Regions from separate parts of the Streptomyces sp. NPDC086519 genome, predicted to be linked through region 1. Evidence: riboswitches for the same ligand, from Rfam matches in the RefSeq annotation. Region 1 holds a riboswitch; each other region holds the start of a gene.

The links. A riboswitch is a leader RNA that binds a small molecule or an ion and turns the genes downstream of it on or off. The one in region 1 is predicted to bind cyclic di-AMP.
Region 2: it holds a riboswitch for cyclic di-AMP, as region 1 does, so the genes downstream of both, AB0P24_RS35640 (M23 family metallopeptidase) here and AB0P24_RS36790 (transglycosylase family protein) in region 1, are expected to answer to the same signal.
Region 3: it holds a riboswitch for cyclic di-AMP, as region 1 does, so the genes downstream of both, AB0P24_RS28805 (M23 family metallopeptidase) here and AB0P24_RS36790 (transglycosylase family protein) in region 1, are expected to answer to the same signal.
Region 4: it holds a riboswitch for cyclic di-AMP, as region 1 does, so the genes downstream of both, AB0P24_RS16170 (transglycosylase SLT domain-containing protein) here and AB0P24_RS36790 (transglycosylase family protein) in region 1, are expected to answer to the same signal.

Annotation. Positions count from the first base shown of each region.
Region 1 covers NZ_JBFBJL010000056.1:37,013-44,233, reverse strand. The annotation lists gene AB0P24_RS36815 (NAD(P)/FAD-dependent oxidoreductase) at 1-104, opposite strand, end outside; gene AB0P24_RS36810 (Ppx/GppA phosphatase family protein) at 550-1,491, opposite strand; gene AB0P24_RS36805 (DUF501 domain-containing protein) at 1,597-2,115, opposite strand; gene AB0P24_RS36800 (septum formation initiator family protein) at 2,162-2,638, opposite strand; gene eno (phosphopyruvate hydratase) at 2,755-4,041, opposite strand; gene AB0P24_RS36790 (transglycosylase family protein) at 4,439-5,110, opposite strand; cyclic di-AMP (ydaO/yuaA leader) riboswitch at 5,115-5,289, opposite strand; gene AB0P24_RS36785 (transglycosylase family protein) at 5,472-6,500, opposite strand; gene AB0P24_RS36780 (cytochrome P450) at 6,688-7,221, opposite strand, start outside.
Region 2 covers NZ_JBFBJL010000052.1:44,966-52,186, reverse strand. The annotation lists gene AB0P24_RS35650 (PrsW family intramembrane metalloprotease) at 1-674, shown strand, start outside; gene AB0P24_RS35645 (aldo/keto reductase) at 833-1,795, opposite strand; gene AB0P24_RS35640 (M23 family metallopeptidase) at 1,881-2,915, opposite strand; cyclic di-AMP (ydaO/yuaA leader) riboswitch at 2,923-3,083, opposite strand; tRNA gene AB0P24_RS35635 (tRNA-Met) at 3,398-3,471, opposite strand; gene AB0P24_RS35630 (dihydrofolate reductase family protein) at 3,762-4,883, opposite strand; gene AB0P24_RS35625 (MarR family transcriptional regulator) at 4,950-5,471, shown strand; gene ribA (GTP cyclohydrolase II) at 5,672-6,313, shown strand; tRNA gene AB0P24_RS35615 (tRNA-Lys) at 6,584-6,656, opposite strand; gene AB0P24_RS35610 (amino acid permease) at 6,798-7,221, opposite strand, start outside.
Region 3 covers NZ_JBFBJL010000034.1:29,107-36,327, forward strand. The annotation lists gene AB0P24_RS28790 (DNA topoisomerase IV subunit A) at 1-710, opposite strand, end outside; gene AB0P24_RS28795 (pitrilysin family protein) at 989-2,392, shown strand; gene AB0P24_RS28800 (pitrilysin family protein) at 2,389-3,777, shown strand; cyclic di-AMP (ydaO/yuaA leader) riboswitch at 4,003-4,166, shown strand; gene AB0P24_RS28805 (M23 family metallopeptidase) at 4,179-4,934, shown strand; gene AB0P24_RS28810 (GntR family transcriptional regulator) at 5,193-5,888, shown strand; gene AB0P24_RS28815 (HPr family phosphocarrier protein) at 6,175-6,456, opposite strand; gene AB0P24_RS28820 (GNAT family N-acetyltransferase) at 6,633-7,221, shown strand, end outside.
Region 4 covers NZ_JBFBJL010000014.1:172,167-179,387, forward strand. The annotation lists gene fahA (fumarylacetoacetase) at 1-1,010, opposite strand, end outside; gene AB0P24_RS16165 (HAD family hydrolase) at 1,564-2,370, shown strand; gene AB0P24_RS16170 (transglycosylase SLT domain-containing protein) at 2,384-2,866, opposite strand; cyclic di-AMP (ydaO/yuaA leader) riboswitch at 2,872-3,066, opposite strand; gene AB0P24_RS16175 (polyprenyl synthetase family protein) at 4,201-5,211, shown strand; gene AB0P24_RS16180 (DUF2092 domain-containing protein) at 5,494-6,774, shown strand; gene AB0P24_RS16185 (ABC transporter ATP-binding protein) at 6,843-7,221, shown strand, end outside.

The sequences.
Region 1 (7,221 bases):
GTCGCCTCGCCGTAGCGCATCTTCTTGAGGATGCGCCGAGCTGCGTACAGGCCTACGTACCCACCGCCTACTACGAGGATCCTGGGACGCTCCGTGGTGCTCATGGCATCGAGTATCCACCCGCCCGGAGGGGGCCGCTCGTGCGCCCCTTCACAAGCTTCAACGGGGGTTGTGCTACACTCCGCGGCCCACGTGACGCAGGTCATGGTGACCGGCGGGAACCCACTTCCGATACGACCCGTTGTCAATGCCGCGTGAGCTGCCTCTCCAGGCTTCCGGGGGCGCCGTGAGGGCATCCGACGCCACCCTCGGGACCAAGCCCCGAATCGCCTTCGAAACGCTCTCCTGAGCACGCACTCGGGGCTGTTGAGCCCCCGAACGGCCGAAGAGTCCCCAGCGGACCCCCCACCTGCACCGAATTCCTTGTGAAGAACTTCACGAACTTTCCCGCCGGGCCGCCACGGCACGGCGTGTCACGGGCCGCTCTTCACGCTCACCCGACGTCTCACCTGCTCATCCGAGGCCGCCGGCCGGAGTCCGGCGGCGTCTCTAGGCGATGGACCAGGCGATCCCGTCGAGGATGTCGTGCTCGCTCACCACGACCTCCGTCGCGCCCACTCGCTCCATGATCGACTGGAGGACGAGGGCACCGGCGCCGATGACGTCGACGCGGCCGGGGTGCATGGAGGGGATCGCGGCCCGCTCGGCGTGGGTCGAGCGCAGCAGCCACTCGGTGATCTCCCGGACCCGGGCGTAGGGGATGCGGGAGTGGTGGATGGCCGCGGAGTCGTACTCCGGCAGGTCCTGGTGGATGGCGGCGAGGGTGGTGACGGAGCCGGCGAGACCGACCAGGGTGTGCGCCTCGCGCAGCGGTACGGTCTCCTCCGCGAGGTCGAGGGCACGCTCGATGTCGGCCCGCATGGAGGCGGTCTCGGCCTCGGTGGGCGGGTCGCTGACGTGCCCCTCGCGCACGAGATGCCGCTCGGTCATCCGCACGCACCCGACGTCCACGGACCGCGCGGCCCGCACGTGCTCGTCGCCCACGACGAACTCCGTCGAACCGCCGCCGATGTCCACGACCAGGAACGGCTTGGCGAGGTCGTCGCGTCCCGTCAGCTCCTTCGTCGCGCCCGTGAAGGAGAACTCGGCCTCCTGGTCGCCGCTGATGACCTCCGGCTCGACGCCGAGGATGTCCAGCACGCCGCGCACGAACTCGTCCCGGTTCTCGGCGTCACGGGACGCGGACGTGGCCACGAACCGCAGCCGCTCCGCGCCGTACTCCTTGATGACCGCCGCGTACTCCCGGCAGGCCGCGAACGTCCGTGCCAGCGCCTCGGGCGCGAGCCGCCCCGTCCGGTCCACCCCCTGCCCCAGCCGCACGATCACCATCCGCCGGTCCAGATCGACGAGCTCCCCCGTCTCGGGGTTCGCGTCGGCGACGAGCAGCCGGATGGAGTTGGTACCGCAATCGATGGCGGCGACGCGGGTCATGGCGGTGGGTTCCTTCTCTGTTCGTGACTTCTCGGCCGACCGAGTCGGGTGGGGGATGGTCGGAGGCCTCGGGGGTCCAGGGGGCCGGAGCCCCCTGGGGGATCGTCACTCGCCGGTGACCACGCAGGCGCCCTTGGCCCACCACTCGGGCAGCATGGCGATCGCCTCGTCGCCGAGCGGGTTGACGCCCGGTCCCGCCGCCAGCGAGTGGGCCACCAGGACGTGCAGGCACTTCACCCGGTCCGGCATACCGCCGGCGCTGGGGAACCCGGTGAGCTCCTCGATCTCGTCCCGGCGCCGGATGTAGTCCTCGTGCGCGGCCCGGTACGCCGCCGCCAGCTCCGGATCGCTCTCCAGCCGCGCCGTCATCTCCTTCATCACGCCGTTGGCCTCAAGGGTGCCGATCGCCGAGGCGGCCTTGGGGCACGTCAGGTAGTACAGCGTCGGGAACGGCGTCCCGTCCGGCAGCCGCGGCGCGGTCTCCACGACGTCCGGCTGCCCGCACGGGCACCGGTGCGCGATCGCCCGCAGGCCGCGCGGCGGCCGCCCGAGCTGCTGCTTGAAGGCCTCGACGTCCGCGTCGGTCGGCTCGGTACGCGGAGTGGAGGGAGGAGCCGTTTCCATGCCTGTCTTTCTGCTCTGCTGCACAACTGCTGTGTTGTCCTGCTGCTCACCGGTCGGACGCGTCGGACTTGTCGACGCCGTCCCAGACGTTCGCGTACCAGGGCCGGTCGGCCGCCCCGAGGTAGGCGTGCGCCCGCTTGACGGCACCGGGGTCGATCACGACGTACCCCGTCTCCCCCGGCATCACGAAGTGCAGCCGCTCCCGGATCTGCTGCTCGGCGTACGCGTCGTCCTGCCACCGCGCCTTGAGGTCCCGCAGCTGCTCGACCCGCTGCCGGGCCTGCTGCCGCTGGCGTTCGAGGTCGGAGATCTCGGCGCGCTGGGAGACGTACTGCCGCATCGGGTAGGCGAGCGCCACGACCATCGTGCACAGCACGATCGCGAGCAGCGCGGCGCGGCCGGTGAGCCGGGAGCGGCGGGCCTGGCGCCGGGTCTGGGAGCGGTAGACCCGGGCAGCCGTCTGCTCGCCGAGCAGCTTGAGCCTGGTCGCGGTGGAGAACCGGTCCCGGTCCTTCACGGCCATGTCCCCGCCTCCCTGGTCGCCCTGATACGTGCGTACGTCCCCGGACACGGTACGGGACCGGGTACGGGGACGTACGTGCGACTGGCTAGGCCTTACCCTCTACGGGCCGTACGGGCTCAGCCCTTGAAGCGGGGGAACGCGCTGCGGCCCGCGTACACCGCCGCGTCGTCGAGGATCTCCTCGATGCGCAGCAGCTGGTTGTACTTGGCGACGCGCTCGGAGCGGGCCGGGGCGCCGGTCTTGATCTGGCCGCAGTTGGTGGCGACGGCGAGGTCGGCGATGGTGACGTCCTCGGTCTCGCCGGAGCGGTGCGACATCATGCACTTGAAGCCGTTGCGCTGGGCGAGCTCGACGGCGTCCAGGGTCTCGGTCAGGGAACCGATCTGGTTCACCTTCACCAGCAGGGCGTTGGCGGTGCCCTCCTCGATGCCGCGGGCGAGGCGCTCCGGGTTGGTGACGAACAGGTCGTCGCCGACGATCTGGACCTTGTCGCCGAGCTTGTCGGTGAGGACCTTCCAGCCGGCCCAGTCGTCCTCGAACAGCGGGTCCTCGATGGAGACCAGCGGGTAGGCGGCGACGAGCTCCTCGTAGTACTCGGTCATCTCGGCGGCCGAGCGGGACTTGCCCTCGAACTCGTACTTGCCGTCCTTGTAGAACTCGGACGCGGCGACGTCGAGCGCGAGCGCGATCTGCTCACCGGGGACGTAACCGGCCTGCTTGATGGCCTCCAGGATGAGGTCCAGCGCGGCGCGGTTGGACTCCAGGTTCGGGGCGAAGCCGCCCTCGTCGCCGAGGCCGGTGGCCAGGCCCTTGCCCTTCAGGACCTTCTTGAGGGTGTGGTAGACCTCGGCACCCCAGCGCAGCGCCTCGGAGAAGGACTCCGCGCCGATCGGGGCGATCATGAACTCCTGGATGTCGACGTTGGAGTCCGCGTGCGAGCCGCCGTTGAGGATGTTCATCATCGGCACCGGCAGCAGGTGCGCGTTCGGGCCGCCCAGGTAGCGGAAGAGGGGGAGGTCGGAGGCCTCGGAGGCGGCGTGCGCGACGGCGAGGGAGACGCCGAGGATGGCGTTGGCGCCGAGCGAGCCCTTGTTGTCGGTGGCGTCCAGGTCGAACATGGCCTGGTCGATCAGGCGCTGCTCGGTGGCGTCGTAGCCGACCAGCTCCGGGCCGATCTGCTCGATGACGGCGAGGACGGCCTTCTCGACGCCCTTGCCCTGGTAGCGGTTGGGGTCGCCGTCACGGAGCTCGATGGCCTCGAAGGCACCGGTGGAGGCGCCGGACGGGACGGCGGCACGACCCGTGCTGCCGTCGTCGAGGCCGACCTCGACCTCGACCGTGGGGTTGCCTCGGGAGTCCAGGATTTCCCGGGCTACGACGACGTCGATGGACGGCACGAGCATCTCCTTCTTGGGATGTGACGCTGGTTGTGCGGGGCGCACGCGGGCCTCGTCGGCCCTTGCTCAGCCTTGCGACTAGAGCCTAACCGTCCCGGGCCCGTCGGCCGGCACGACCGACCGGCCCGTGGACACACAGACGGTACTCATTGTTCACGCGCGGAACAAAGGGGGGCCGGGTGAAGAACGGAAGAAGAGCGGACCAAGAAGGGGGCGGCAGGGCGGCGGCAAAGAGAAACCCGCCCCGGTGCGTACGGGGGGAGACGCACCGGAGCGGGGGTTTGCGGGGGGGCGGGGGCGGCCCTCACGCGGTCTCCACTATGGGGACCGCGGCTGTGCGGGAGCTGTGGTCCAGCCGGGCGCCGCTCAGGACCGGCGGACGCTCGGCGCCGCGCCCGTGCCCTTACCTGAGGTGGAGCTGCTGGCCCGGGTAGATGAAGTCGGCGTCGTCGACGATGCCCTTGTTCAGCTTGAACAGCGCCTGCCAGCCGCCCTTGACCTTGTGCTTCGCGGCGATGGAGCTGAGGGTGTCGCCCTTGACGACCTTGTACTCGCCGTCACCCTTCTTGACCTTCTTGCCGGTCGGGGTGGTGACGGTCTTCTTGGCGGCCGGGCGCTCGGCGGAGCGGGAGGCGGCCTGGGAACCGGTCGAGCGGGTGCTGGTGCCGCCGCTCGACGAGCCGGCGGAGCCGCCGGTGTAGGTGGCGCCGGACAGGCCCTTGCCGCAGACCGGCCAGGCGCCCTTGCCCTGGGCGGCGAGGACCTTCTCGGCGATCGCGATCTGCTGTGCCTTGGTGGCCTGGTTGGCCTGCGCGGCGTACTGCGTGCCGCCGTACGCGGCCCAGGTGGAGGCGGAGAACTGAAGGCCGCCGTAGTAGCCGTTGCCGGTGTTGATGGCCCAGTTGCCGCCCGACTCGCACTGCGCGACGGCGTCCCATTCGGAGGCGGTGGCGGCGGAGGCGCTGCCGGCCGCCATCAGCGGGGCGGCCACGGCGACGCCGGTGACACCGGCGACAGCGATGGCGCGGACGGCCTTGGACGGACGACGGTGCTTGCCCTTGCCGGAGAACAGCATGGATCGATCCCCTCACCGACGCCTGCGAGGTGAGCTGTCGGGTTCGGGCCGGTTGAGTTGCCCGGCCGCACACCCGTGTGTCGGTGCGCGGCTTCACCCCGAGCCGGATCGGCAGCCTCGACTACCGGTCCCGGCACTTACCTTGGGTCCCCCGCTCCTGCCTACGGCGCTTGACGCGACGACTGTTCCCGGACGGCCGCTGGCAGGACTCGGCGTTGCGACAGCCGGGGCTCGTGGTGACGAGCGGTCTTGACCGTAAACAGGGCATCCGGCGAATTTCAAAGATGATCAGGGCTTCTGAGACTCATCCCACACTTTCACCAAACCGGACATTAACCACGAAGCGGGGCGTCAACTCCCGCTACTTTTCGTCCGATTCGCTGCCGAGTTTCAGGGTCTGACCGGGGGCGATGGCGTTCGGGTCGGTACCGATGTCGGCCTTGTTCGCGGCGTAGAGCGCGCGCCACCCGCCGTCGAGGTCAAGGGAGTCGGCGATGGAGGCGAGGGTGTCGCCCTCGCGGACGGTGTAGGTACCACTGTCGCGGGAGGCGTGACGACCGGCGGAGGTGGCGCTCTGACCATTTGTCACGTTTTCGTCCGCCGAGCCGCCGCGGTGCTTGCCGCCACTACTGACGGCTCCCGTGTCGACCAGACTCCAAGAGCCTCCGGTCTGCCACGAATTGTCCGAGTCATCGGCCTCGGGAGTGACGGGATTCCCGCTCGCCTTCGAGGTGCCGGATCCGGAGTCGGAGTCGGAGGATTCCGACTTGTCCGTCTTGGTGGATTTGCTGGGAGTGCCCGCCTTGGAGTCCCCGCCCGCGCTCACACTCGGAGAAGGAGTGGCGGATTGACTCCCCGAGTCCGCGGCGCCCGAGGAGGAGCCGGAACCTGAACCGGACGACGAGGAGGACGAGGAGGACGAATCCGACAGCCCGGAGGACGAGTCCGACGAGCCGGAGGAACCGGACGAACCATCCGACCCGCCGAGTCCCGTGTCGACGTTCACCGAGGCGTCGGCGGAGGAGAGCCCGGCGAGCAGGGCGCAGGTCCGCCAGGGCTTGGTGCCCTGGTCGGCGAGTATCTTCTCGGCGACCGCGATCTGCTGCGAACGGCTCGCCTGGTCCGGCGTCGCGGCGTAGTCCGTGCCCCCGTACTTCGCCCAGTCGTCCAGGGACATCTGGAGGCCGCCGTAGTAGCCGTTGCCGCTGTCGGCGCTCCAGGAGCCGCCGCTCTCGCACTCGGCCACCTGGTCCCAGGTGGAGCCGTCGGCCGCGTGGGCGCTCACCGCGCCGAGGAGCGGGATGGCGATGGCGGAGCCGGTCACCCCGGCCGCGACGAGGAGGGCCGGAGCCTGACGGGGGCGACGGTGACGACCGTTCCCGGAGAGCATGCGGAAACCTTTCGAGCGACAGTGGTGACCGGCGCGGCGGGTCCCGCAGGGCGCCGCGCTGATGCGGTGAACGTATCGGCAGACGATCACTCGTCACAAGTTAATGCCGCGCAGATCACGTGAAGATCACAGAGTTGAGCGCTAATCAACTTTTGCCTGCGCGGGCCGGTACGGGCTCCGGCACCGCTCAGCGGTCGACGGGTGTGAACTCCACGGGGAGCGTGCGCAGTCCGCGCATGATGAGGCCGCCGCGCCACCGCAACTCGCTCTCGTCCACCGCGAGTCGCAGATCGGGAAGGCGGGTGAGCAGGCCGGCGAGCGCGGTCTGCCCCTCCAGGCGGGCGAGCGGGGCGCCGAGGCAGTAGTGGATGCCGTGTCCGTATCCGAGGTGCTGGTTGTCGCGCCGTGCGAGGTCGAGGGTGTCCGGCTCGGCGAACCGCTGCGGGTCCCGGTCCGCCGCGGCCAGGACGACCAGGACCGGATCGCCGGGCGCGATGTGCTGCCCGCCGATGGTGACCGGCTCGGTGGCGAACCGCCAGGTGGCCACCTCCACCGGCCCGTCGTAGCGCAGCAGTTCCTCGACACCGGTCTCCAGCAGCCCGCGCTCGCCGGCGGCGAGGGAGTCCCGCAGCCGGACGCGCTGCTCGGGGTGGGTGAGCAGGGCGTACGTCCCGTTCCCGATCAGGTTGACGGTCGTCTCGAACCCGGCGAACAACAGGAT
Region 2 (7,221 bases), on a different contig from region 1:
ACCCGCTCTTCACCGTCCTCACCGGCATCGGTTTCGGCATCGCCGCGCTCTCCGGGGAGCGGCAGCGGGCGCGGCGCGTGCTGGCGCCGGTCGCCGGGCTGCTGCTCGCGATGACCATGCACGCGTTCTGGAACGGGTCCTCGACGTTCGGGCAGTACGGGTTCTTCGCCGTGTACGGCATGTTCATGGTGCCGGCGTTCGGGCTGCTGACCTGGCTGGCCGTGTGGACGCGGCAGCGGGAACTGCGGACCGTGCGGGAGGAGTTGCCGGCGTACGTCTACGCGGGGTGGCTGGGGGCGGCCGAGCCGTTCGTGCTCGGGTCGATGCGGGCGCGGCAGATGGCCCGGGAGTACGCCGCGTACCACTTCGGCAAGGCGGCGGGGAGGGCGGTCGCCGAGTACGAGGGGTACGCGACGACGCTGGCACTGCTGCGGCGCCGGGGGCAGCGGGGGCGGGCCGGGGCCGACTTCGTGGTGCGGGAGCGGGAGCTCCTCACGGAGCTGTGGAGCCGGCGGGAGCTGGTGCGGCCGGCCCTGGAGTACGCGGCCCGGACGGCCGCGCCGGGCGGGTGGCCCGGGTACGCGGGTTACCCGCCGCCGGCTCATGGGGTGCCGGGGCCGGGGTGGCCCGGGGCGGCGGTGCCGTACCCGGCCTACAACCCGTACCGGAGTTAGCGCTTCGGGGCTGCGGGGTTGCGAGGGGAGGAGGCCCGGCACCGCCGGGATGAGCCGTGGGGGCGAGCTCGGTGGCTGCGGGAGAGGATGTGAGCATCAGCCGGAAACTGCTCAGCGTCTGACGGAACTGCTGAGCGTCAGCCGGAAACTGCTGACCGTCAGGCGGAAGCCGCTGTCAGCTTGCTCAGTTCCTGGTCCGTCAGGGTCAGGTCGGCCACGCCCAGCAGGGGCGGGAGCTGTTCGAGGGTGCGCGCCGAGGCGATCGGGGCCGCGATGGTGGGCTGGGCCGCCAGCCAGGCCAGGGCGACCGTGGGGACCGGGGCCTCGTGGGCCGCGGCGATCTCGTCCAGGGCCGCCAGGACCTTCTGACCGCGGTCCGATTCGGCGTACTGGGCGGCTCGGCCCGCTCGGGCGCTGTCGACCGTCGTACCGGGGCGGTACTTGCCGGTGAGGAAGCCGGCGGCCAGGGAGAAGTAGGGGACGGCCGCGAGGCCGGTGCGGGAGGCCAGGTCCTGGAGCGGGCCCTCGTAGGTGTCGCGGGAGACCAGGTTGTAGTGAGGCTGGAGGGCGACGTACCGGGCGAGGCCCTCGCGGTCGGAGAAGTCCAGGGACTCCTGGAGCCGCTCCGGCGTGATGTTGGACGCGGCGATGTGCCGGACCTTGCCCGCCCGCACCAGCTCGTCCAGCGCGCCGATGATCTCCTCGACCGGGACCTCGGGCTGGTCGAAGTGCGTGTAGTACAGGTCGATGTGGTCGGTGCCCAGACGGCGCAGGGACGCGTCGGCGGCGGCCTTGATGTTGGCGGCGGACAGGCCCGGGTACTCGGGGTGCTGGCTGACCTTCGTCGCGATGACGACGTCGTCCCGGTTGCCGCGCGCCGCGACCCACTTGCCGATGATCGTCTCGGACTCGCCGCCCTTGTTGCCCTCGATCCACGCCGTGTACGAGTCGGCGGTGTCGACGAAGTTGCCGCCCGCGGCGGCATAGGCGTCGAGGACGGCGAAGGAGGTGGCCTCGTCGGCGGTCCAGCCGAAGACGTTACCGCCGAGGGCGAGCGGGAAGACCTCCAGGTCGGAGGCGCCGAGCTTGCGGAGGGACGGGGAAGCGGAAGAAGAAGTCATGCTTCACTTCAACACGCGACCCCGGGCGTCCCATGCCGACGCGACACGAAGTTCTTGCAAAGGCGCACCGCCTGTCCTGGGCAGGTCAGGGGTTGAGGCCCTTGCCGCGCAGCCAGGTCATCGGGTCGATGGCGGTGGCCTGGCCGTTCGGGTGGACCTCCAGGTGGAGGTGCGGGCCGGTGACGTTGCCGGTGGCGCCGACGCGGCCGATGACGTCGCCGGTGGCGACCTTCTGGCCGACCTTCACGCTGATCGAGGACTGGTGGCAGAACCACAGTTCGGTGCCGTCGTCGAGGGTGATGATCGTGCGGTAGCCGTAGGAGCCGGCCCAGCCCGCCTCGGTGACCGTGCCGCTGTGCACGGCCTTGATCAGCGTGCCGGTGGGCGCGGCGAAGTCGAGACCGGTGTGGTAGCCGGAGGACCACATGGAGCCGGCCTGGCCGAAGGTGCCGGTGATCGTGTACGAGACGACGGGCAGCGTGTACTGCTTGGCCAGCTCGGCGAGGCGGGCCTGCTCGGCCTTCTGCTTCGCGGAGGCCTCCGCCTTCTCCTTGGCGTCGGCGGCCTTCGCGGCGGCCGCCTGCTCCGCCTTGGCCTCGGCGGCGGCGACCGCCTTGTCGGCGGCGGCGACGGCCTTGGCGCTGGCCTTGGTGTCGAGCTGGTTCTGCTGCTGCGCCGCCTGGGCGATGATCCGGCTGCGCAGCGCCTCACCGGCGTTCGAGGAGGAGTCCGCGTGGGCGGCGGTCGTCGTGGTGACGCTGCTGAGCGCGGTCTGGGTGGCCTGGTGGCCGCCGCCCTCGCCGAGCAGGGAGCTGACGGAGGAGGGCAGGTCGGGCAGGGAGATGGAGACCGGCGGCTTGCCGGTGTTGGCGCTGGCCATGCCGCCCGCGCCGACGGCGGCGATGACGCCGACGCCGAGAACCGTGGAGCTGCGGGCGAGCCCGCCGCCCTTCTGCTTGGCGACCCGGTGCCGGCCGCGAGCCGCGGAGAGGGACTCCTCGGTGGGGTTCCACTCCTCGAAGGGGCCCTCGTCGGGGCGGTAGCCGCCGTAGCCGAAGGTGTCGGGCTGACGCTGGCTGGGCACGAACGGGGCTGTGGGAGCAGGCGGGTTGGACGCCACGCGGGCGCACTCCTTTCCTTCCGCCGCCTACCGGGTTAGCTGACGGGTTCGGAGCGGGAAGGTCTCCTACGCGTGTATACCGGCCGTTTCGTACCCGGCGGTAGCCTCGCGATTCACCCCAAGGTGGTGGTTCCCCGGTTCCCTTGCGGGATTCGGCGCGTGCGCACGGAGCCGTCTCGGGTGACGGCTGGGACGACCGCGCTGCGTTATCGAACGTTAATAGACCCGGCCATGAGATTCCAAGCCGTTCGTCTTGATCATTAAGCTTTCAAGGCCTGGACTTACCTGCCACGATCGGTCAAAAGCGGTCGAGTCGACGGTGCGCGCCGCTCACCTCAGGAGTCACACCGGTTTTGATGGTGACTCAGTTGTGATGCGGAGGGCGGCGGCCCGGACACCGAACGTGACGACGTTCGCCGGATTTGCCGGGACATGACTCAGGGCCGGAATCCTCTGATGTGGATTCCGGCCCTGGGTTTCAGTAGCGGGGACAGGATTTGAACCTGCGACCTCTGGGTTATGAGCCCAGCGAGCTACCGAGCTGCTCCACCCCGCGTCGTTGACACCAGCATACGCCATCCGAAGGGTGGGAGTCACACCGGTTAAGTCTCGTGCGGTCCGGTGGGGTCTGTGGGGTCTGTGGCCGCGGGCAGGCGGGGGCTGATCGCGCAGTTCCCCGCGCCCCTTCCGGGGCGCGTTGCTGCGGCACCCCTTCAGGGGCGCGGGGAACTGCGCGAGCAACCACTACGCACCCGCACCCGCACCCGCACCCGCACCCGCACCCGCACCCGCACCCGCGAAAGAACTCCAGCCCCCCGCCCCGGTCGCCCCCTCCAGCCCGCCTGCTCAGCCGAGAAGATGCCCGTTCGGTGCCTTCGCGTGCGCCTCGAACTCGCCCAGGAGCAGCACCTCCACCCCCGCCTCCCGCAGCGCCCCCGTCCCGTCGGCCGCCGTCACGAACGTGTCCGGCTCGCGCCACGCGGTCACCACTCGCCGCACCCCGGCCCGCAGGATCAGCTCGGCGCAGGGGTACGGGCGGGAGGCGCGGTGGGTGCAGGGTTCGAGGCTGGTGTAGACCGTGGCGGCGGGCAGGCGGGGGTCGGCCGGGAGGATCTTGGCCAGGGCCGCCTCCTCCGCGTGGACCACGGCGTCGCCGGCCTCCCTGGAGTGGCCGCGGGCCAGTTCCGTGCCGTCGGCCGCGACCACCACCGCGCCGACGCTGAACGCGGTCCGGGAGGGCGGGCAGTCGGCCGCCAGTTCGCAGGCGAGCCGCAGCCAGTGGCGGTCGGCGGCGGAGGGCGCCGGGCCCGTGCCGGGGGCCGTGGGCTCGTACCGCATCAGGACGACGTCCTCGATACGGCGGCTCTCCAGGAGCCGCAGCCGCCCGGCCTGGTATCCGCCCGGTCCGAACAGCCGCGGTGCCTTCGGGTCGCCGACGAGGAGGGGGGCCAGGACCAGCTGGAGCTCGTCGGCCAGGCCCTGCTGGAGGAGCTGGGTGTGGACCGTGCCGCCGCCCTCGACCATCAGGCGCCGTACCCCCCGCACGTCGTGCAGGTGCTCCAGGAGGAGCCGCCAGTCGAGCTCCGGGCCCAGCGACACGACGTCCGCCGCCACCTGGGCCCGCTCCGCGCCCTCGTCCGTCGTGTAGACGACCTTCGCGCCGCCCGTGTGCCAGAACCTGGCCTCCGGGTCGAGCTCACCGGTCGCGGTGACCGTGATCTTGAGGGGGTACTCGGGCTTGCCCGCCGCGACCCGGGCCGCGCGCCGCTCCGGGTCGTTGACCAGGAGCCGCGGGTTGTCCGCGCGGATGGTGCCGGCGCCGATCAGGATCGCGTCGACGGACGCCCGCACCTCGTCGACGCGGTCGAAGTCGGCCGGCGAGGAGAGCAGCAGCCGGTCGGGGCCGGTGTCGTCGAGGTAGCCGTCGAGGGAGACGGCGGCGGAGAGCAGGACGTGGGGGTACGGCATCGGACGCGCTCACTCCCGGGGACGGGCAGTCTTGGTTAAAGTTTGAAACAAACCTACACTGGATGCATGACGACTCGCTGGCTCACTCCGAAGGAGCAGCGCGCGTGGCGCGCGTTCATGGCCGCGACGAACCTGCTGGAGGACGCGATCGACCGGCAGCTCCAGCAGGACGCCGGTATGCCGCACCTGTACTACGGCATCCTCGCCAACCTCTCCGAGGAGCCGGAGCGCAAGCTGCGCATGACCGATCTCGCCGAGAAGTCGAAGATCACCCGGAGTCGGCTGACGTACGCCGTGACGCGGCTGGAGAAGGACGGGCTGATCCGGCGCGAGGACTGCCAGTGGGACAAGCGGAGCAGCTTCGCGATCCTGACCGACGCGGGCATGGCCGTACTGGAGCGCACGGCGCCGGGGCACGTGGAGACCGTACGGGCGGCGGTCTTCGACCAGCTCTCCGACGAGCAGGTGGAGCAGTTGGAGACGATCGGTTCCGCGATCGCGCGGGCGCTGGAGGGCGGCGAGACCCCCAGGCCCACGTCGGACGAGGTGCCGTGGCGGCGCCGGTCGTCCCCCTGTTCCGGTTCGTGAGCCCCGGCCTCCGTCGCCTCCGTCGCGGACAGCGCCGCCGCGGATCGTGAACCCGGGCTTCCGGAACCTCGCACAACCTGTTGCTTCAAATTTAAAACATGGGTAGGGTTCCCTCCGTGGATCTGCTTCAAATCTGAAGCAGGCACCCGCGACGTCCCGTACCGGGACTGCCGTCCTGCACCCGGACACTGGAGAACCCGATGACCGACTTCCCCGCCGCCACCCAGCGCGCCCGTGTCCGGGTCCCGCTGCGCTTCAACGACGGCTACAGCGTCGACGCCGAGCTGGTCACCTTCCATGGCCTGACCGACGGCCAGGAGCACGTCGCCGTCGTCCTGGGCGAGCCCGCCCCCGGCGCCCTCCCGCTGGTGCGGCTGCACTCCGAGTGCCTGACCGGCGACGTCTTCGGCTCGGCCCGCTGCGACTGCGGGCCCCAGCTGCGCGAGGCGGTCGAGCGCATCGCCGACCGCGGCGGCGTCCTGCTCTACCTGCGCCAGGAGGGCCGGGGCATCGGCCTCTACAACAAGCTCGACGCCTACGCCCTCCAGGACCAGGGCCTCGACACCTACGAGGCGAACGCCGCCCTCGGCCTGCCCGAGGACGCCCGCGACTACACCGCCGCCGCGCAGATGCTGGCCGCCCTCGGCATCACCGAGCTCGACCTGCTCTCCAACAACCCCGACAAGGCCGAGCAGTTGCGCGGCCTCGGCGTCACCGTCCGCGACCGCGTCCCGACCGGCGTCTTCAGCACCGCTCACAACGTCCGTTACCTGCGCGCGAAGGTCCTGCACACCCAGCACACGCTGCCGCTGGCCGAGTTGACGGAGCTCAACGCGGGCTGAGCTCCGCCGGGCGCGGTGTGCCGGCAACTACGAGCACACCGACGAGGGGAGCCCTGGCGAACGACAGGCCGGCGCGTGTTCCGGCGATCTGGTGCACCGACGCCGAAGCCCTGGCCTACGCCTGCTGGATCCGGTTCACGGACCCGTCCCGCCTGCTGCCCTAGATGCGCGTGTCGCCGGGCCCATTGGCTGAACCGTGTTCTCGATCTCCGAGCCCGCGAAAGCACCGCGAGCCCCAGTCCGGACGAGGTCTGGACTGGGGCTCCTCGGTAGGCCGTGTGGGACTCGAACCCACAACCAATGGATTAAAAGTCCACTGCTCTGCCAATTGAGCTAACGGCCCAGGCGATGTTGCCTCCCCGAGCATAGCCGGACGGAGGCGTCTCGCCGATCGGGTATCGGGGTCGTGGCCGCGTCGTGTGGCAGAAGTGGGACAGGAAAGGGGCGGAAGGGGCGCCGGAGTGGCGCGGGAGGGGGCGGTAGGTCAGAGATCGACCAGTTTGGCGGTGTCCTCGGAGCGTGCCGTCCGGTCCGGGTTGAGGAACCAGTGGCGGGCCGAGGCCTGCCACCAGATCGCGGCGAAGCCGAGGACCGCGAGGACGGCGACCGGGGCGTAGTTGAAGGACTCCCAGGTGACCGGGGAGACCTGCGGGAGCATGAAGAGGACCGTGATGATCACGACCCACGTCACCGAGATCACGCCGACGACCAGCGACCAGCGACCCAGGTGCCAGGGCCCCCGCTCGAACGCGTCGCCCTTGCGCACCCGCAGCAGCGTCGGGATCACGTACGCCACGTACAGGCCGATCACCGCGATCGACGTCACGGCGGCGTAGGCCGTGTAGTTGATCAGGTACGGGAGGCCGAGGGCGAGGGCGGCGAGGGCCGCCAGCCACACCGCCGCCACG
Region 3 (7,221 bases), on a different contig from region 1:
CCGACGATCCGGCCGCCGGTCGGCAGGTCGGGGCCCGGGACGTGCTTCATCAGCGTGCCCAGGTCCGCGTTCGGGTAGCGGATCAGGTGGCGGGCGGCCGCGATCACCTCGCCGAGGTTGTGCGGCGGCATGTTCGTCGCCATGCCGACCGCGATCCCCGACGAGCCGTTGACCAGCAGGTTCGGGAAGGCGGCGGGCAGCGCCACCGGCTCCTGCTCCTGGCCGTCGTAGTTGGGCGCGAAGTCGACCGTGTCCTCGTCGATCGACTCGGTCATCAGGCTGGTCGCCTCGGCCATCCGGCATTCGGTGTACCGCATGGCGGCCGGCGGGTCGTCGTTGCCCAGCGAGCCGAAGTTGCCGTGGCCGTCGACCAGCGGGACGCGCATCGAGAACGGCTGGGCCATGCGCACCAGCGCGTCGTAGATCGACGAGTCGCCGTGCGGGTGCAGCTTGCCCATCACCTCGCCGACCACGCGCGCGCACTTCACATAGCCGCGCTCGGGGCGCAGCCCCATCTCGTTCATCTGGTAGACGATCCGGCGGTGCACCGGCTTGAGGCCGTCGCGGGCGTCCGGCAGGGCGCGCGAGTAGATGACCGAGTACGCGTACTCGAGGTAGGAGCCGCGCATCTCGTCCACGACGTCGATGTCGAGGATCCTCTCCTCGAACGCGTCGTCGGGCGGCGGGGTCTTCGTGCTGCGGCGGGCCATCGCTGCCGGCTCCTTGCTCATGCGTGAACGGATCTGACGCGGACCATTGTGGACCGCGGCACTGACAACCCGGGCCAGGGCCCGGTCGCCGCGGCCCGCCCCGGTGCCGGAAGCCGTCACAGGGCGGGTGGGACGCAGGCTACGCGATCCGCCCGTGCGATCCGCTGTGGGCGTACGTCGTGCGGGAACTTCGCCGGGTCCCCGCACGCTTGCATACAGTGGCAGGACCGGCATAAAAACCGCGGTTCGAGACCGCTTCCGCGAGCGAAGGGACGTACATGCCCATGGGTCACACGACCACGGCCGAGACAGGCTCCGGAGGCCTGGCAGCGACCGAGCACCGCTTGGCCAACGGTCTGCGCGTGGTGCTCTCCGAGGACCACCTGACCCCGGTCGCGGCGGTCTGCCTCTGGTACGACGTCGGTTCCCGGCACGAAGTCAAGGGCCGTACCGGCCTGGCTCACCTTTTCGAGCACCTGATGTTCCAGGGCTCCGCCCAGGTGAAGGGCAACGGCCACTTCGAGCTCGTCCAGGGCGCCGGCGGCTCGCTCAACGGCACCACCAGCTTCGAGCGCACCAACTACTTCGAGACCATGCCCACCCACCAGCTGGAGCTCGCCCTCTGGCTGGAGGCCGACCGCATGGGCTCCCTGCTCGCCGCCCTCGACGACGAGTCGATGGAGAACCAGCGGGACGTCGTCAAGAACGAGCGCCGCCAGCGCTACGACAACGTCCCCTACGGCACCGCCTTCGAGAAGCTGACCGCGCTCGCCTACCCGGAGGGCCACCCCTACCACCACACGCCGATCGGCTCGATGGCGGACCTGGACGCGGCCACCCTGGAGGACGCCCGCGCGTTCTTCCGCACCTACTACGCGCCCAACAACGCCGTCCTGTCGGTCGTCGGCGACATCGACCCGGAACAGACGCTCGCCTGGATCGAGAAGTACTTCGGTTCCATCCCGGCGCACGACGGCAAGCCCACCCCGCGCGACGGCTCGCTGCCCGACGTCATCGGCGAACAGCTGCGCGAGGTCGTCGTGGAGGAGGTGCCCGCACGCGCGTTGATGGCCGCCTACCGGCTCCCGGAGGACGGCACGCGCGCGTCCGACGCGGCCGACCTGGCCCTCACCGTCCTCGGCGGCGGCGAGTCCTCCCGGCTCTACAACCGCCTGGTGCGGCGCGACCGCACGGCCGTCGCCGCCGGCTTCGGGCTGCTGCGGCTCGCCGGGGCGCCCTCCCTGGGCTGGCTCGACGTGAAGACCTCAGGTGACGTCGAGGTGCCGGTCATCGAGGCCGCCATCGACGAGGAGCTCGCCCGGTTCGCCGCGGAGGGCCCGACGCCCGAGGAGATGGAGCGCGCCCAGGCCCAGTTGGAGCGCGAGTGGCTGGACCGGCTCGGCACCGTCGCGGGCCGCGCCGACGAACTGTGCCGGTTCGCCGTCCTGTTCGGCGACCCGCAGCTCGCCCTGACCGCCGTCCAGCGCGTTCTCCAGATCACCCCCGAGGAGGTCCAGGAGGTCGCCAAGGCCCGCCTGCGTCCCGACAACCGCGCGGTGCTCGTCTACGAGCCGCTGTCCGCGGAGTCCGCGGAGCACACCCAGGAGGCGGGGCGCGGCGAGGACCCGGAGCAGGAAGCGACCGTAGAGGCCGGCAACGAGAACGAGGAGACGGCCAAGTGACCGAGCTCGCCACCATGGACTTCCACCCCCGGCCGCAGCCCGGCGAGGCCAGGCCCTGGGCCTTCCCCGCCCCCGAGCGCGGCACCCTGGACAACGGCCTGACCGTGCTGCGCTGCCACCGACCCGGCCAGCAGGTCGTCGCCGTCGAGGTACTCCTGGACGCGCCCCTGGACGCCGAGCCGGCCGGCCTGGACGGCGTCGCCACGATCATGGCGCGCGCCTTCTCCGAGGGCACCGACAAGCACTCCGCCGAGGAGTTCGCCGCCGAGCTGGAGCGGGCCGGCGCCACCCTCGACGCGCACGCCGACCACCCCGGCGTCCGGATCAGCCTGGAGGTCCCGGCCTCCCGGCTCGCCAAGGGCCTCGGGCTGCTCTCCGACGCCCTCAGGGCGCCCGCCTTCGCCGAGAGCGAGGTCGAACGGCTGGTCCGCAACCGCCTCGACGAGATCCCGCACGAGCTGGCCAACCCCAGCCGCCGGGCCGCCAAGGAGCTCTACAAGGAGCTGTTCCCGGCCACCGTGCGGATGTCCCGGCCGCGCCAGGGCACCGAGGACACGGTCGAGAAGATCGACGCGACCGCCGTCCGCGCGTTCTACGACCGGCACGTCCGCCCCGCCACGGCCACCGCGGTCGTCGTCGGCGACCTGACCGGCATCGACCTCGACGAGCTGCTCGGCGAGACCCTGGGCGCCTGGCGCGGCTCCACCGCCCAGCCCCGGCCGGTCCCGCCCGTCTCCGCCGACGACACCGGCCGGGTCGTCATCGTGGACCGCCCCGGCGCCGTCCAGACCCAGCTGCTGATCGGCCGCGTCGGCCCCGACCGGCACGACCGCGTCTGGCCCGCCCAGGTGCTCGGCACCTACTGCCTGGGCGGCACCCTCACCTCCCGTCTGGACCGCGTCCTGCGCGAGGAGAAGGGCTACACCTACGGCGTCCGCTCCTTCGGGCAGGTCCTGCGCTCCGCCCCCGACGGCACCGGCGCCTCGATGCTCGCCATCAGCGGCTCCGTGGACACCCCGAACACCGGCCCGGCGCTGACCGACCTGTGGACGGTGCTGCGCACGCTCGCCGCCGAGGGACTCACGGACGCCGAGCGCGACGTGGCCGTGCAGAACCTCGTTGGGGTGGCGCCGCTCAAGTACGAGACGGCGGCGGCCGTCGCGGGCACCCTGGCCGACCAGGTCGAGCAGCACCTGCCCGACGACTTCCAGGCCACGCTCTACCGGCAACTCGCGGGCACCGGCACGGTGGAGGCCACCGCGGCGGTCGTGAACGCCTTCCCGGTGGACCGCCTGGTGACCGTCCTGGTCGGGGACGCGGCGCAGATCAAGGAGCCCGTCGAGGCCCTCGGCATCGGCGGCGTCACGGTCGTCGCGGCGGAGTAGCCGCACGCGACTCCGGCGGAGCAGCTGCACGCAACTCCACGCGCGCGTGCGGAGCCCTGGTGGCCGACGGCCACCAGGGCTCTCGAATGTCCGAATTGGGATGGAGGTTGCCTGTCTGCCCTGTGGGATGCGCTACAAAAGCCGTGATCCGTTTGGGCATTGAAAGCAGCCCCTCATAGGTTCTTCCGGGCTGTCCGTCAGGCAGTGCGCCGCGCCCGCGGCACCGGACAGCCATCGCCGAGTCCCCGTACGGCGCGAGCCAGGGGAGCCGGGGACCCACGCAGTCCCTGGGGTGAATCGGGCGCCCGCGCGTACCGCGAGGGGGCCCGTAGGAGACCTTCCTGCTCCGAACCCGTCAGCTAACCCGGTAGGCGAGAGGGAAGGAAAGGACCAGCCTCTACATGGCGTTCATGTGCGCCTCCGGGAAGCACCGTCGTCCCGGCCGGGTGAAGCGCACCACCGCGCAGGCCGCCGGCATCGCGGCCCTCACCACCACGGGTGTCATCGGCACCGTCTCGGCCGCCCCCGCGCTCGCCGCCGAGAACTCCGTCGAGCAGACCGGCCTCACCCCGGTCATCACGATGAGCGATTCCGTCGCCGAGCAGATCGACGCCCAGGCAGCGGCCCAGAAGGCCGTCGCCGAGCGCAAGGCGGCCGCGGAGGCCGCCCGCCAGAAGGCCGCCGAGCAGGCCAGGAAGGAGCGCGCGGCCAAGGCGCGCGCCGCCCGCGCGGCCGAGCGCAAGCGCCTGAACACCTTCGTCGCGCCGATCAGCGACTCCTACGTGTCCACCGGCTACCAGACCGGCGGCTCCCTGTGGTCCTCCGGCACCCACACCGGCATCGACTTCCACGCCGCCAGCGGCACCGTCGTGCACGCGGTCGGCACCGGCACGGTCGTCTCCACCGGCTGGGGCGGGGCGTACGGCAACGAGATCGTCATCAGGATGGCCGATGGCATGTACACCCAGTACGGCCACCTCTCGTCCATCGGCGTCTCGGTGGGCCAGAAGGTCACCCCGGGCCAGCAGATCGGCCTCTCCGGCGCGACCGGCAACACCACCGGCCCCCACCTTCACTTCGAGGCCCGCACCACCCCGGACTACGGCTCCGACGTCGACCCGGTCGCCTACCTCCGCAAGCACGGCGTGCACGTCTGACAGGAGCCGGCGGGCGACCGGGCGGCGCGCCCCGTGGGAAACGCGGCGTGGCCAGGTCCCGGGGACGCCCGACGACATCCGGTGAGATCTTCCGAAGCCCCGGCCCGGTGCCGGGGCTTTCGTCGTTTTCGTACACCCGGTGTCCAAAATATATCCCCGGATTCCGGCCCGCCGTCGGAAATTCCGGCTCATTGCAATAGAGTCACGGAACGGGCGCCACTCGGCGGCGTTTCACGGGGATTAAGGCGGAGGTCGGTCATGCGTATTCCGGCGCACTCGGTATGCACGGCGATCCGGGACGACATCGTCGCGGGTGTCTACGAGCGAGGCAGCCGGCTCACCGAGGAACTCCTGGCCCGCCGTTACGGGGTCTCGCGCGTCCCGGTCCGCGAGGCCCTGCGCACCCTGGAGGCCGAGGGGTTCGTGGTGACGCGCCGGCATGCGGGCGCGTGCGTCGCCGAACCGACCGAGCAGGAGGCCGCCGACCTGCTGGAGATGCGCATGCTCCTGGAGCCGCTCGGCGCTCTGCGGGCCGCCCAGCGCCGCACCGAGGCCCACCTGAAGGTGTTGCGCGGACTGGTCAGGCTGGGCCAGGAGCGGGCCAGGCGGGGCAACAGCGAGGACCTGCGCTCCCTGGGTGGCTGGTTCCACGAGACGCTCGCCCAGGCCTCCGGCAGCCACGCCCTGACCTCGACACTGACCCAGTTGCGGCACAAGATCGCCTGGATGTACACCACGGAGACGCCCGCCAACCCCGTGGAGTCCTGGACGGAGCACGGCGCCATCGTGGACGCGGTGGCGCGCGGCGACGGCGAGCGTGCCCGGGCGATCACGGCACTGCACACCGAGCGCTCGACGGTCTCCCACCGGCTCCGCTTCTCCGGCACCACCGAACGGGCGAACGGTGTGAGGACTTCGCAACACCCCGTAAACATGTCGGGCCTGCGGCATTAACACGCGCACCGTATACAAAGAAGTGTTATTCGGCGGGGCCTGTTTTCTGTGCCCTAATTCACGCGCGCCGGGAATTAGCGGTCGCGCTTCTTTCGTCTGCCCGCGGTAAAGCCGGGCGCCGGAGCCTTCACGAACTCGGGGGCGGATCCCTCGCAAAGCCGTGTGCGGCCCTGCCATGAAGTCATGTGCGGCTGTCATGGAATGACGGCACATGCGGGGCGGACGACGGGGCCGGGCCGTCCCCCGTGGGAGTCGGCCCGGCCCCGGACGTGCGGATGCCCGGTGCTCAGACGGTCTCGGGGAGCTCCTCGAGACCCTCGGCGACCAGCTTGGCCAGGCGGTCGAGGGCGGCCTCGGCGTCCTCGGCCTCGGAGGCGAGGACGACTTCCTCGCCGCCCTGGGCGCCCAGCCCCAGGACAGCCAGCATGGAGGCCGCGTTGACGGGGCTGCCCCCGGCCTTGGCGATCGTCACCGGGACGCCTGCGGCCGTGGCGGCTCGGACGAAGATGGAAGCGGGGCGGGCGTGGAGGCCCTCGGCCCAGCCGACGTTGACGCGGCGCTCAGCCATGTGATGCTGCCCTTCGGTGTTCAGGGTTGTCTAGACCAGTTTTCCATACCGTGAAGCGACCCCGGAGCGGACATCGGTTGCTCCGGGTGTGCCGCCGGACCGCGGCCTCGGTCCGGCTTCCGTCCTCCACAGACTGCCTCGCGCCATTGTCGGACGCGAGCCGTACTCTGGGGGCCATGCAGACCCCGGCGGACCCGCAGGACCGGCACGAGTACCCGTCCCACTGGGAGGCTGACGTGGTGCTGCGCGACGGCGGTACCGCGCGCATCCGACCCATCGCCGTTGATGACGCCGACCGCCTGGTCAGCTTCTACGAGCAGGTCTCGGACGAGTCGAAGTACTACCGCTTCTTCGCGCCCTACCCCAGGCTCTCCGCCAAGGACGTCCACCGCTTCACGCACCACGACTTTGTGGACAGGGTGGGACTCGCGGCCACCATCGGCGGCGAGTTCATCGCAACCGTACGCTATGACCGCATTGGCGCCGACGGGTCGCCCGCCTCCGCACCCGCCGACGAGGCCGAGGTCGCCTTCCTCGTCCAGGACGCCCACCAGGGCCGGGGCGTCGCCTCCGCCCTGCTGGAGCACATCGCCGCTGTCGCGCGCGAGCGCGGGATCCGCCGCTTCGCCGCCGAGGTGCTGCCCGCCAACAGCAAGATGATCAAGGTGTTCACGGACGCCGGCTACACCCAGAAGCGCAGCTTCGAGGACGGCGTCGTCCGCCTGGAGTTCGACCTGGAGCCCACCGACCGCTCCCTCGCGGTGC
Region 4 (7,221 bases), on a different contig from region 1:
CCGGAGCCGTACAGGTCTCCGGTGCGCAGGGAGGCGCCGTTGACCGTCATGTGGGCGAGTTGTTGGGCGGCGGTCCAGTACATGGTGGAGAACGGCGGCTCGGACACCGTGTGCCCGTTGATCGCGATCGAGATCCGCAGATCGTAACCGGCGGGCTCCTCGGTCGCGTCGTCGAGGTACGGCAGCAGCGGATGCGTCCGCCTCGGCGGGGCGACCCGTGCCGCCTCCAGCGCGTCCAGGGGAGTGACCCACGCCGAGACCGAGGTGGCGAACGACTTGCCGAGGAACGGGCCGAGCGGGACGTACTCCCAGGCCTGGATGTCCCGCGCCGACCAGTCGTTCAGCAGGCACAGGCCGAACACGTGCTCCCTGAAGTCGGCCAGCGCCACCGGCCTGCCCTGTGCCGACGGCGTACCGACGACGAAACCGACCTCGGCCTCGATGTCCAGCCGTGCCGACGGGCCGAACACCGGTGCCGGGTCCGACGGCGCCTTCCGCTGTCCCGACGGCCGTACGACGTCCGTCCCGGACACCACGACCGTGCCCGCGCGGCCGTGGTAACCGATCGGCAGGTGCTTCCAGTTGGGGGTGAGCGGTTCGGCGGCGTCGGGGCGGAAGATGCGGCCGGCGTTTCGGGCGTGGTTCTCCGAGGCGTAGAAGTCGACGTAGTCGGCGACCTCGAACGGGAGGTGCAGGGTCACCTCGGGCAGCGGGTGGAAAAGGGGGGTGAGCGTCTCGCGGTGCGCGGGCACGGTCACCCAGGCGGTCAGGGCGCGCCGTACGTCCGACCAGGCGGTGCGGCCCGCGGCCAGCAGCGGGTTGAGGGTGGGGCGGGCGAGCAGGGAGGCGTACGGGGAGCCGAGCGCGAGGGCCGCGGCGCCGGCGTCGAGGACGTGGTCTCCGAGGCGGACGCCGACCCTCCGTTCCGCGCTCCCGGAGGTCGAGAACACGCCGTACGGAAGGTTGTGCGGGCCGAAGGGGTCACCCTCGGGGACCTCGAAAGGGGGCAAGGGGGGCATGGGGTGACTGCCTCACTCTCATCCGTGCCGCACGGGGCCGACCATGTGGCGACGTCTCTATGGCGTTGCGCGGCATTCCATGTGGTCGCGCCACACGTTACGGGTGAGTCGACTGTCGTGGCAGTGTCTAAAGAGTTCGCAATGTCCCGATACGCCTTGTCGGAGTGGTCGATTCCGGCTTGGCGTCCTTTGGGGGACACGGGCGGGGTGGGTCCGGTTCGTAGGGGGACCCGTGGGGGGACCCGTGGCCAGGAATGCCGTCAGCGTGCCGTTCGAGGCGGACCGGGACGTGCCGGGCCCGATCGTCAAGTTCGGCGACTGTCCGCTGACCGGGACGAGGGCATCGAACCGGTGGAGGCCTTCGTCGGCCATGGCGAGTGGTTCCAGCAGAGACCGGTGCCCGAACCGGAGCGGGTGCGGACGGTCGCCGTGGACCGGCACAGGACGAAAGGCGTCAACCGGCCCCAGCACGGCGACAGCGGGCGCCACTTGAGGCCGAAACACGTGGTGAGTCGCAGGGACGTGCTGTCCGTATTCTCTGATCATGGTCGCACCCTCCCCGTACTCACTGGTCGCCACCGACCTGGACGGCACGCTGCTGCGTGCCGACGACACCCTTTCGGAACGGTCGCTCGCCGCACTCGCGCGGGCCGGCCGGGCCGGTGCCCGGCACCTCGTGGTGACCGGCCGCCCCGCGCCGAGAGTGCGCCCCCTCCTCGACGACCTCGGCTGCACGGGACTCGCGGTCTGCGGCCAGGGCGCGCAGGTGTACGACGCCGGCGCGGACCGGCTGCTGTGGTCGGTCACCCTGGACCGGGAGCTGGCGGAGACCGCGCTCGGCAAGATCGAGGCCGAGGTCGGCCAGGTGTACGCGGCCGTCGACCAGGACGGCGTGGACGGGCTCACGCTCATCGAGCCGGGCTATCTGATGCCCCACCCCACCCTGCCCGCGCTGCGCGTCGCCCGGCGTGACGACCTGTGGTGCGCGCCCATCAGCAAGGTGCTGCTGCGCCACCACACCCTGTCCGACGACGAACTGGCGGCCACCGCCCGCTCGGTGGTCGGATCGCTGGCGACGGTCACCATGTCGGGGCCGGGGACCGTCGAGCTCCAGCCGTGCGGGGTGACCAAGGCGACCGGGCTCGCGCTGGCCGCCGACCATCTGGGACTGAACTCCGAACAGGCCATCGCCTTCGGTGACATGCCCAACGACATCCCCATGTTCGAGTGGGCCGCCTACGGGGTGGCGATGGGCAACGCCCACCCCGAACTCAAGGCGCTGGCCGACGAGATCACCACGTCGAACGAGGACGACGGCATCGCCGTCGTCCTCGAAAGACTCTTCGACTGACGCGGGGCGTCGATCAGTACGCGCCGTGCACGTTGTCGATCGAGCCGTACCGCGCGGCGGCGTAGTTGCAGGCGGCGGTGATGTTCGCGACCGGGTCGTAGATGTCGAACGACGTGCCGGCCACGTGGTAGGTGTTGAACGTCGGGGCGATCACCTGGAGCAGGCCCTTGGAGGGGATGCCGGCGGCCGCGTTGGAGTCCCAGAGGTTGATGGCCCTCGGGTTGCCGGAGGACTCCCGCATCACGTTGCGGTAGATGCCGTTGTAGGTGCCCGGGATGTGCTTCTCCGACATGATCGCGAGCGACTCGCGGATCCAGCCGTCGAGGTTGTTCGGGTACCCGGCGAGGGTCGTCGAGGCCGCCGTGGTGGTGGAGGAGGTGGCGGCGGAGGCGGCGGTCGCCCCGATGAGCGGGAGGCCGAGGAGGGCGGCGCCGGTGCAGGCGACGACGAGCGTGCGGGCGATGCGGGTACGGCGGTTCTGAACGGCAGCAGGCATGGCGAAGTTCCTCTCCGTCGCCTGCGAGGTGAGCTGTCGGGTTCGGGCCCGGGGAGTGCCCGGCCGCACCGCCCGAAGACGATGCGACTTCACCCCTAGCCGTTCCGGAACGACGTCTGTTGGTGACGTCGGCCGCCCGGTCCGGCGACTTACCTGGTTCCCCCGCTCCTGCCTGCGAATGGACTCGTCGATGGGTCAAGACGGGCGGCGGCAGGATTCGGCGTCCGCCCGGCGAGCGGGAACGTATGCGAGAGCACATGTCCGAAACAAGTGGTCGATTCACAGAACACACCGATTGACCTTGAACTGAGGCGTATGTGGTACTTGATCCTTTGCGGTCGCCAATCCTCAACTGGCCCACGGGTAAAGGGAAGAACGGGGCGGCTTGTGGCCTGGTGTCGCCCAGGTCACGTGACCTACTTCACGGGAACGCAATAACCGCAAATCAGACATGAGGGATTCATGGAATCCGTCTATTTCAGGGTTCAACATTTTAAAACCCCGCCCGCATTTGCATGAATCGCCCGCTTCGGAGTGATGGAATGGGCGACATTAGGGTCAATTTCAGCCATAAGTCCGAATTGCTGGTCTGTGTCCGGCGCGAGTCCGCCTCGCCGCTCGGCCCCCCCTCAACCCTCCGGAGCACCCGGTGGCCGTGGGGTGGGTACGTGACGCTCGTCATGTTGGGGGTGGGGGGCGGGCCCCCGGGAGCCTCCTCCGGGGCGCGTGTCCGCCGCGAGGGCGGAACCTCCGCTGCGGTGCGTGTCGTTGTCATGGTGGTCGTCCGTGACGCGGGCCGTGATGGCCGCTCCGATCGAGGGGATGCAGATCAAGGGGAGGCGGAGGGCGTCGTGCGTGATCTCGTGGAAGAAGGGCGTGCGGAGGTGCGCGAGGTGTCGCCGTGCGCGCATCGGGTGCCTCCGTCGGCTTCGACGGCCGGCGGAGGGGGTACGCCCGGGCAGGTGATGTCGGCCGGGAGAGCCGGGAGAGCCGGGAGAGAAAGGGCGGTTTCCGGGCAGCAGTCAGTCGGGAGACTCGTCGCGGGACGGGACGCCGGGCGCGTCCCCGGGCTCGAACCCGGCGTCCGCCCCGGTGCGGGACACGGCCTGCGCCATGGTTCGGGACAACTGTCCGCACTTCCTGTTAAGTCAGTGGATGTCGGGTCGTATCGGCTGATCAAAAACATAACGGTCGTGATCCGATAGCGCCCGGGGTGTAACCGTGGGCGCTATCGGTGATCGAAACCTGACCGGATACGCTGACTTGAGTGATGGCAGCGACCTATCGACAAACCGTGTAATCGCCAGTAGACACCAGCAGACAGGAGACCCCTCGTGACCGTCGTCGGGCCGTTCGGGCTGAGCGTGCGGGACCAGGCTCTGGAAGCCGATGTCCAGGCCGGATTGACGGCTGTCGAGGAAGGCTTGCTAGAAGCCACCAAGAGCGAGGTCCCGTTCATCACGGAGGCCGCGCAGCACCTCGTACGGGCCGGGGGGAAGCGGTTCCGTCCGCTGCTGGTGATGCTCGCCGCGCAGTTCGGCGACCCGTACGCGCCGGGTGTCGTGCCGTCGGCCGTCGTCGTCGAGCTCACGCACCTGGCCACGCTCTACCACGACGACGTCATGGACGAGGCCTCCGTGCGACGCGGTGTCGACAGCGCCAACACCCGCTGGGGTAATTCGCTCGCCGTCCTCACGGGTGACTTCCTCTTCGCCCGCGCCTCCCAGATCCTCGCCGACCTCGGTCCCGAGGCGGTCCGGGTCCAGGCCCTCGCGTTCGAACGGCTGGTGACCGGCCAGATCCTGGAGACGGCGGGTCCGACGGACGGCCGTGACCCGGTAGAGCACTACCTCGACGTGCTGGGCGGCAAGACCGGCTCGCTGGTCGCTGTCTCCTGCCGCTTCGGCGCGATGCTGTCCGGCGCCGACGAGACGGTCGTCGACGTCCTCACCCAGTACGGCGAACGTCTCGGTGTCGCCTTCCAGCTCGCCGACGACGTCCTGGACATCGCCTCCGACTCCCAGGAGTCCGGGAAGACCCCGGGAACCGACCTCCGCGAGGGCGTGCCCACGCTTCCGGTGCTGCGGCTGCGGGAACGGGCGGCCCGGCTGGGGCTGGCCGAGGACATCGCCCTGTGCGAACTGCTGGACTCCGACCTCACGGACGACGCGCGGCACGCGGAGGCCCTGGCGGCGCTCCGGGCGCATCCCGCGCTGGAGCTGGCTCGCCGGGACGCGGTCCGGTACGCGGAGGAGGCGCGGGCCGTGCTGGCTCCGCTCCCGGAGTGCGATCCGAAGGCCGCGCTGGTGGAGCTGTGCGACGCGGTGGTGCACCGCGCCGGATGACTCCGGCGGGCCCTGCCGGCCCCGCAGCGGTCGCGCCCTACGGCACGTGACAGGAGGCGCCTTCGCCGTACGACCCCTACGGGTCACGGAAGGCGCCTCCACCCTTGTGTCATACCGCAGGTGTACATGGAGTTGGCTCCGTGGTCTGACGCTTCCGCGCGCCCCATTTGGTGAGATGGAAACCACGGAAATCACCACCACTCACCGGTTCGGGTGAGAATGGCGGCTCAGGGTGGGACACGTGCGAGGACGGCCGCCGCCGACGACGGAGGTAAGGCACACATGGCACCGTACGAATCCGACGACAGCACGGGGGCCGCGCAGGCCGACGACGAGCTGCGCGACGAGTTGCGAGCCGAGCGGCGTCGCAAGGCCGCACGGTACGGCGTCCCGCTCGCGGTGGTGGGGGTGGCCGCGGCCACCATCGGCCTGGTCCCGGCGCTCGCCGACTCCGGTGACCCCGACCTGCCGAAGATCACCGCGCAGGAACTCATCGACAAGATCGCCAAGTCGGACGTGCAGCAACTGTCCGGCACCGTGAAGATCAGCACCGACCTCGGCCTGCCCGACCTCGGCGGTCTGGAGAGCAGCCTGCTGTCCGGGGCGACCCAGGGCAGCGGCGGCGGCTCGTCCGCCGACCCGACCGGCAAGCTCACCGAGCTGGCCTCCGGCGTGCACACCCTGCGAGTGGCCGCCGACGGCCCCGAGAAGCAGAAGGTGTCGGTGCTGGAGAGCGGCGCCGAGTACAGCCTCATCCACAACGGCACCGACGTGTGGGGCTACGACAGCAAGTCCAACGAGGTCTACCACTCCACCGCCGCCGACTCCGGCAAGGCCGAGCAGCACGAAGTACCGGCCACGCCCAAGGACTTCGCCGACGAGTTCCTCAAGTCGGTCGACGGCACCACCTCGGTGACCGTCGACGGCACCGCCCAGGTCGCCGGCCGCGACGCCTACCGGCTCGTCATCAAGCCCAAGCAGTCCGGTACGACGGCCGGCGCGATCAGCATCGCGGTGGACGCCAGGACCGGCACACCGCTGAAGTTCACGCTCACGCCGTCGAGCGGCGGCGCGGCCGTGGTCGACGTCGGCTACACCCAGGTCAGCTTCGCGAAGCCGGCCGCCTCCACCTTCGACTTCACCCCGCCCAAGGGTGCCAAGGTCACCGAGGGCGACAAGGCCGACAAGGCCGACAAGGCCGGCAAGGCCGGCAAGACGCGCGAGGGCAGCGGGGCGGACCAGGGCGGCAAGTCCTCCGAGACGCCCGGCCACGGCTCCGCCAAGGGCCTCGACGAGTCCGGCTTCAAGGTCCTCGGCAAGGGCTGGAACTCCATAGCCGTCCTCGACACCGGCAGCAAGGGTGGCCTGCCCAGCGGCTCCGCCTCCGGTGGCGGCGACCTGGGCGGCTTCCTCGGCTCGCTCGGCGACCCCGTCTCCGGCAAGTTCGGCAAGGGCACCGTCTTCTCCACCCGGCTGATCAACGCCCTGATCACGGACGACGGCAAGGTGTACGTCGGTGCCGTGGACAAGGCGGCGCTGGTGAAGGCGGCGAACGCGGGCTAGTCCGGGGCCGTGCGGTTGCGGCGCGGGGCGGTAAGTACCCTTTGCCGCACGAGGAATCGAGGGAGCCGATGGACCGACCGTCCGCCACGGAACGGCAGCCGGAGGACCCGGAGAAAGCCGGGGCCCTCGGGGCCGCCGGGAAACCGGAGGCCGACGCCCCGGTGGGAGCGGGTGTCATCGACACCCACGGCCTCACCAAGCGCTACCGCGGCGGACAGCTCGCCGTGGACGGTCTCGACCTGACCGTCCCCGCGGGCAGCGTCTTCGGCTTCCTCGGCCCGAACGGCTCCGGCAAGACCACCACCATCCGCATGCTGATGGGCCTGATCGAGCCCACCTCGGGCACGGCCCGCGTCCTCGGCCACCCGATGCCGCGCGCCTCCCGCGTCGTACTGCCCCAGGTCGGCGCCCTCATCGAGGGCCCGGCGCTGTACGGCTTCCTCTCCG